2 regions of the Zoogloea sp. genome follow, and region 1 is predicted to be linked to the other one. Evidence: predicted binding sites of a transcription regulator. Region 1 holds the regulator's gene; the other holds the start of a gene.
What was found. The regulator sigma-54, encoded in region 1, starts transcription at its own class of promoters, with help from an activator protein. The targets are predictions, from matches to a motif close to TGGCACGCTTNCTGCTNA.
Positions count from the first base shown of each region.

Region 2: ACE3RX_RS08320 (TorF family putative porin) is a predicted target of sigma-54. The motif match lies at 1,223-1,240, and genes of this name have one in related genera.

Region 1 is NZ_JAYSDK010000007.1:103,384-106,772, reverse strand. It holds gene lptB (LPS export ABC transporter ATP-binding protein) at 1-478, shown strand, start outside; gene ACE3RX_RS06335 (RNA polymerase factor sigma-54) at 494-1,954, shown strand; gene hpf (ribosome hibernation-promoting factor, HPF/YfiA family) at 1,971-2,294, shown strand; gene ptsN (PTS IIA-like nitrogen regulatory protein PtsN) at 2,454-2,939, shown strand; gene hprK (HPr(Ser) kinase/phosphatase) at 2,908-3,389, shown strand, end outside.
Region 2 is NZ_JAYSDK010000010.1:84,254-87,642, reverse strand. It holds gene ACE3RX_RS08335 (YifB family Mg chelatase-like AAA ATPase) at 1-22, opposite strand, end outside; gene ACE3RX_RS08330 (YceI family protein) at 84-650, opposite strand; gene ACE3RX_RS08325 (accessory factor UbiK family protein) at 755-1,015, opposite strand; gene ACE3RX_RS08320 (TorF family putative porin) at 1,280-2,026, shown strand; gene glnK (P-II family nitrogen regulator) at 2,084-2,422, shown strand; gene amt (ammonium transporter) at 2,437-3,389, shown strand, end outside.

The DNA of each region.
Region 1 (3,389 bases):
CCTGCCGCAGGAGATGAGCGTCTTCCGCAAGCTGACGGTAGCCGAGAACATCCAGGCTGTACTTGAGCTGCAGAACCTTTCCAAGCCGCAGATCGCCAGCCGCCTCGACGAGCTGCTGAACGAACTGGGCATCGATCACCTGCGCGACAGCACTGCGATCTCCCTGTCCGGCGGCGAACGCCGGCGCTGCGAAATCGCCCGCGCGCTGGCCACTGACCCACGCCTGATCCTGCTGGATGAACCCTTCGCCGGCGTCGATCCGATCGCCGTCATCGACATCCAGAAGATCATCCGCTTCCTGAAGGACAAGGGGATCGGTGTGTTGATCACCGACCACAACGTCCGTGAAACCCTTGGCATCTGCGACCGTGCCTTCATCATCAACGCCGGCGAAGTGCTGGCCAGTGGCCGCCCGGACGAGATCGTTCATAACGAACAGGTCCGCCAGGTGTACCTTGGCGAGCACTTCAGGCTCTGAGGCCCGATACGACTCATGAAGCCCAGCCTCCAGCTCAAACTCTCCCAGCATCTCGCGCTGACGCCCCAGCTGCAGCAATCCATCAAGCTGCTGCAGCTGTCGACCCTCGAACTCAACCAGGAGATCGAGAAGATCCTCCTGGAGAACCCCATGCTCGAGCGGGAAGAGCCCGAGGGTGACCTCGGCTCGAGCCGCGTCGAGGCACCCGGCCCGCTGGCGCCGGCCGGCAGCGAGGCCGCCCACGAACGCGAGCAGGAGCAATCCCGCGAGGCTGAGCGGGAACGCGAGCCGGATCACGATTTCGACAACGGCGGCGAAGCTGGCGAATGGGCTGCGGCTGGCAGCGGCGGACAACGCGACGACGACGACGAGACCGACTTTCAGGAATTCCAGGCTGCCGTGCCGTCCCTGCGCGACCACCTCGACGCCCAGGTCGCTCTCACGCCCCTGTCCGACCGGGACCGGGCCCTGGTGCGTTTCCTCATCGAGGCACTCGACGACGACGGCTACCTCAGCCAGGACTTGGCCGATCTGCTGCCGCTGCTCCCGCCCGAACTGGAAATCGAGCTCGACGACCTCAAGATCGCTCTCCGCCAGATCCAGAGCCTTGACCCAGCCGGCATTGGCGCCCAAGACGTGGGCCAGTGCCTGGCCCTGCAACTGCACACCCTGCCCACCAGCGAAGCCCGCGACCTCGCCATCGCCATCGTCAGCGAACATCTCGAACTGTTGGCCGCCCGCGACTTCCTGAAGATCAAGCGCGCACTGCGCTGCAGCGACGACACCCTGCGCGAGGCGCATGCCCTGATCCTCGGCCTCAACCCGCGCCCCGGCGCCCAGTTCTCCCAGGCCGATACTCGCTACGTGGTACCCGACGTGGTGGTCCGCAAGCAGCGCAGCAACTGGGTCGTCAGCCTCAACCCGGATGCGATGCCGCGCCTGCGCATCAACCAGCTGTACGCCCAGATCCTGCGCGACAACCGCGGCGCCAGCGGCTCCCTGTCGAGCCACCTGCAGGAAGCGCGCTGGCTGATCAAGAACGTGCAGCAGCGTTTCGACACCATCCAGCGAGTTTCGCAAGCGATCGTTGACCGCCAGCGCCAGTTCTTCGATTATGGCGATGTGGCAATGCGTCCGCTTACCCTGCGGGAAATTGCCGAACAGCTGGATCTACACGAATCCACCGTTTCGCGAGTGACCACCCAAAAGTACATGGCCACGCCGCGGGGCATTTTCGAATTCAAGTATTTTTTCGGCAGTCACGTTGCCACCGACAGCGGTGGGGCTGCTTCCTCGACGGCGATTCGGGCGCTGATTCGCCAGCTCGTGGGGGCGGAAGACAAGAAGAAGCCCTTGTCCGACGCGAAGATTGCCGAGTTGTTGGGCCAGCAGGGTATCGTCGTGGCACGTCGGACAATTGCAAAATACCGCGAGTCCCTCGATATTCCGCCGGTCAGTCTGCGCAAAACCATCTGACAGAAAGGTAGCAACCATGAACCTCAACATCACGGGGCATCACGTCGAAGTTACGCCGGCCATCCGCGAGTACGTCACGACCAAGCTCGATCGCGTAATCCGCCACTTCGACAACGTCACCAGCGTCGGCGTGATCCTCTCGGTGGAAAAGCTGCGTCAGAAGGCCGAAGTCACCGTGCACGTGCGCGGCAAGGACATCTACGTCGAGAACGAAGATGCCGACATGTACGCAGCCATCGACGGGCTGATCGACAAGCTCGACCGTCAGGTCCTGAAGTACAAGGACAAGACCAGCGACCACGGTCACGACTCCCTGAAGCAGCACCTCGCCGAGTCCTGATTCCCGGCGCTAAGTAATACGCTTTTCCCCGGGACCGTTGTGGCTATAATGCGCCCCAATTGACACAACGGCCCCGGCGGCCCTCGCCTCCGGATCTTCCTGAATCGCCTTTCACCGGCAACCTGTGTCGGCCCGCTCCGCACACGGGAGAGTCCTCGCATGAACCTCATCGCCAAACTTTTGCCGCCGACCAATGTGGTCGTCGGACTCGAGGCGAGCAGCAAGAAGCGTGCTTTCGAGCAAGCCGGCCTGCTGTTCGAGAACAACCACGGCATCGGCCGCAGCACCGTCTTTGACAGCCTGTTTGCCCGCGAGAAGCTCGGCTCCACCGGCCTTGGCCAGGGCATCGCCATTCCCCACGGCCGCATCAAGGGCCTCAAGGAAGCGCTGGGAGCCTTCATCCGCCTCGCCGACCCTGTCCCCTTCGACGCCCCCGACGGACGCCCCGTCTCGATGCTGTTCGTGCTGCTGGTTCCCGAACAGGCCAACGAGCACCACCTCCAGCTGCTGTCCGAGCTAGCCCAGATGTTTAGCGACCGCAATTTCCGCGAGCAACTGATGAGCGCAGCCGATGCACAGGCTGCCCATGCCCTTTTCGCCCAATGGGGCAGCCATGCGTCAGACGACGGTCAGCCGGCTGTTTGACGACAACCTGGAGCGCCTGCGGCTGCGCCACATCTGCGGCAGCCTGGCGACCCGCATTTCGGTCTCGGAAGACCGTATCTGGCCTGCCGACATGGTCGGCCACCTCAACCTGATCCACCCGGACCGCCTGCAGATCCTCGGCTCCTCCGAGCTCGCCTGGGCCCGCCGCCAGACCCGCGAGAAGGTCATCCACCACGTTCGGGAAATCCTCTCCTACGCCCCGCCGGCCCTCATCGTGGCCGACGACGAAGAGATCCCGAGCATCATCCGCACCCTCTGCGCGAACGAGGACATTGCCCTCTTCGCCAGCCCGCTACCCTCCGCGAACGTCATCGACCTCCTGCGTAACTATCTTTCGCGCCAGCTGGCCGAACGAGTCGCGCTGCACGGGGTACTGATGGACGTGCTGGGCCTCGGGGTGTTCATCACCGGCGACTCCGGGGCCGGCAA
Region 2 (3,389 bases), on a different contig from region 1:
TGGTCAGGAGGGCTATACTCACGGCGTATCTTTTTGGAATAAACCGGCAGTCTAGCCCAGGCGTGGCTGGGTTTAGTGCATTGTCATTGTTGCTCGCGATAGGCTTCCACCGAGATTACCAGGCGCACCTCGTCGCTGACCGAGGGGATGTTCTTGGTCATGCCGAAATCCGAACGCTTCAGGCGGGCGGTGATGTCGGCGCCGCAGGTTTCGCGCTTGTTGAGCGGGTGGGGGGCACAGTGGAAGCGGGACAGAGTAAGCACCAGCGGTTTAGTGATGCCGAGCAGCGTCAGGCTGCCCTCTGCCGACACCGGCTTCTCGCCGTCGAAGGTGAGGCGATCGGCCTTGAAGCTGATCGTCGGATAGGTCTCGGTGTTGAAGAAGCCCTCGCCGCGCATGTTCTCGTTCCATTTGGCGAAGCCCATGTCGATGGACGCCGCGTCGATGGTGACTTCCACCGAGCCGCGACGGGCCGCGCTGTCGAGGACGATCTTGCCGCTGGTCTTGTTGAAGCGCCCGCGCTGGGTCGAGAAGCCAAGGTGGTCGGTCTCGAACAGCGGGTAGGTGTGGTTGGAGTCGATCGTGTAGCTGATGGGGGCAGCGAAGGCGGGGGCGCTGGCGACGGCAAGCAGGGCGAGCAGCTTCTTCAAGGGATGTCTCCGGGAAAGCGAAAGGGTGTTTGTAATTGATCTTGGGCTGGCATGAAAAAGGGCGCCGGGGCGCCCTTGCAATGACCGTCGGAACGGCAGGAGGTTCAGCCCGCCTCTGCCGGCGGACGCGAGGCCAGTTCCGACTCAAGTTGGGCGACCCGGTGTTCGAGTTCGGTCAGCTTTTCGCGGTAGCGGGCGAGGGTTTCCTTCTGCAGGTCGAATTCCTCCCGCGTTACCAGGTCGAGCCTGGAAAAACCGCTGGCGAGCAGGGCGCGGGCGTTCTTTTCAAGGTCCTTGGCGGGGCTGTTGGCGAGAAGTTCGGAAACCTTCGAACCGATTTCATCGAGGATTTTGGGATTGGCCATGGCAGCGTTCCTCACAGGAAAGGGGATAAATCCAAGTCGTAACCCAGTTTAGCACCGGAGCCCGTCGACGGTTGCGGCGCACCATGCACCAACACGGCGCCCTCTATTGGTGCGTACTCCCAAAGTGGTGCGGATTGAATTTTTTCTGCGCTGCAGCAAGGCTCGATTATTGATGTCAAGTCATTGAAATAATTGTATTTTTAAATCTGGCATGATGGTTGCTAAGTTGTGTTGGCCAACTTTTATTACTAGGAGAATCCAATCATGCGCATGACCGCTATCGCTTCCGCCTTGCTCGCAGCCTGTGCCGCCCTGCCGTCCCTGGCAAACGCTGCCGACGCGGCGCCCGCTCCCGAGCACACCTTCACCAGCAACGTCACGCTGGCGTCGGAGTACATCTACCGCGGTATCGGTCAGACCAACCGCAAACCGGCGATTCAGGGTGGTTTCGACTATGCGCATTCGAGCGGCCTGTACGCCGGCACCTGGGCGTCCAACGTGTCCTGGCTGACCGACGGCAGCTCCACCGTCAGCAACAGCATCGAGATGGACTTCTACGGCGGCTTCAAGAACACCGTCGGCGACTTCGGCTACGACGTGGGCGTGCTGCAGTACTTCTACCCGGGGTCCGGCTACGGCAACAACCCGAACACCATTGAAGGCTACATCGCCGGTTCCTGGACCTTCCTGACCCTGAAGTATTCGCATTCCTTCAGCGATCTGTTCGGCTGGACCGACTCCAAAAACTCCGGCTATCTTGACCTGACCGCCGCCTACGAACTGAGCCCGGGCCTTAACCTGATCGGCCACGTGGGTCGCCAGAAGATCCACGGTGACAACAGCGGCGCCTCCTACACCGATTACAAGCTCGGCGTGACCAAGGACATCGCCGGCGTCGTGGTCGGCCTGAGCTACATCAACACCAACGCCAGCCAGGCCTTCTACACCAACGCCTTCGGCAAGGACCTGGGCAAGGACCGCGTGCAGCTGACCATCACCCGTACGTTCTAACTTCCCCCCGTAACCGCGCGGCGGCTCGTTCGGGTCGCCTTGCATGAGGACCCAACCATGAAACTCGTAACTGCCATCATCAAGCCCTTCAAGCTGGACGAAGTGCGTGAGGCCCTGTCCGCCATCGGCGTGCAAGGCATCACGGTAACCGAGGTCAAGGGCTTTGGCCGTCAGAAGGGCCACACCGAGCTGTACCGCGGCGCGGAATACGTGGTCGATTTCCTGCCGAAGGTGAAGATCGAGGCCGCCGTCAAGACCGAGATCCTCGATCAGGTCATCGAGGCGATCGAAAAATCCGCCAGCACTGGCAAGATCGGTGACGGCAAGATCTTCGTGTTCGATCTCGAACAAGCCATCCGCATTCGTACCGGCGAGTCCGGTGCCGAAGCGCTGTAAGGGAGCTTCCCATCATGAAAAAACTCTTCGCAGCCCTGCTGACGACCCTCACGGTCGGTTTTGCGGGCCATGCGCTGGCCCAGGACAAGGACGCTCCGGCCGCGCCGACTGCCGCCCCCGCGGTGACCGCCCCGGCCGAGGCCAGCGCTGCGGCCAAGCCTGCTGAAGCACCGGCCGCAGCCCCGGCTGCCGCTGCCGAGGCCAAGCCGGCAGAAGCTGCTGCTGCCGCGCCGGCTCCGGTACCGAACAAGGGCGACAACGCGTGGCTGATCGTCGCCACCGCCCTCGTCATCATGATGTCCATTCCTGGCCTGGCTCTGTTCTACGGTGGCCTGGTCCGCGCCAAGAACATGCTGTCCGTGCTGCTGCAGGTGTTCACGGTGTTCTCCCTGATCAGCGTGCTGTGGGTGCTTTACGGCTACTCCGTAGCGTTTACCGAGGGCAGCGCCTTCTTCGGTGGTCTCGACAAGGTATTGCTGAAGGGCATCACGCCGGACTCCGTGGCCGCCACCTTCTCGAAGGGCGTGGTGATCTCCGAGTTCATCTATGTGGCTTTCCAGGGGGCCTTTGCCGCCATCACCGTGGCCCTGATCCTCGGTGCCTTTGCTGAGCGCATCAAGTTTTCCGCCGTGCTGCTGTTCTCCGTCCTGTGGTTCACCTTCAGCTACCTGCCGATGGCCCACATGGTCTGGTACTGGGCGGGTCCGGATGCCTACACCTCCGCTGAAGCGGCTGATGCCGCCAATGCGACGGCCGGCTTCCTGTTCCAGAAGGGGGCCCTCGACTTCGCCGGCGGTACCGTGGTGCACATCAATGCCGCCGTCGCTGGCCTGGTGGGTGCCTTCCTGGTTGGCAAGCGTGTCGGCTTCGGTCGTGAATCCTTCGCTCCGCACAGCCTGACCCTGACCATCGTTGGTGCTTCCCTGCTGTGGGTGGGCTGGTTCGGCTTCAACGCCGGCTCCGCGCT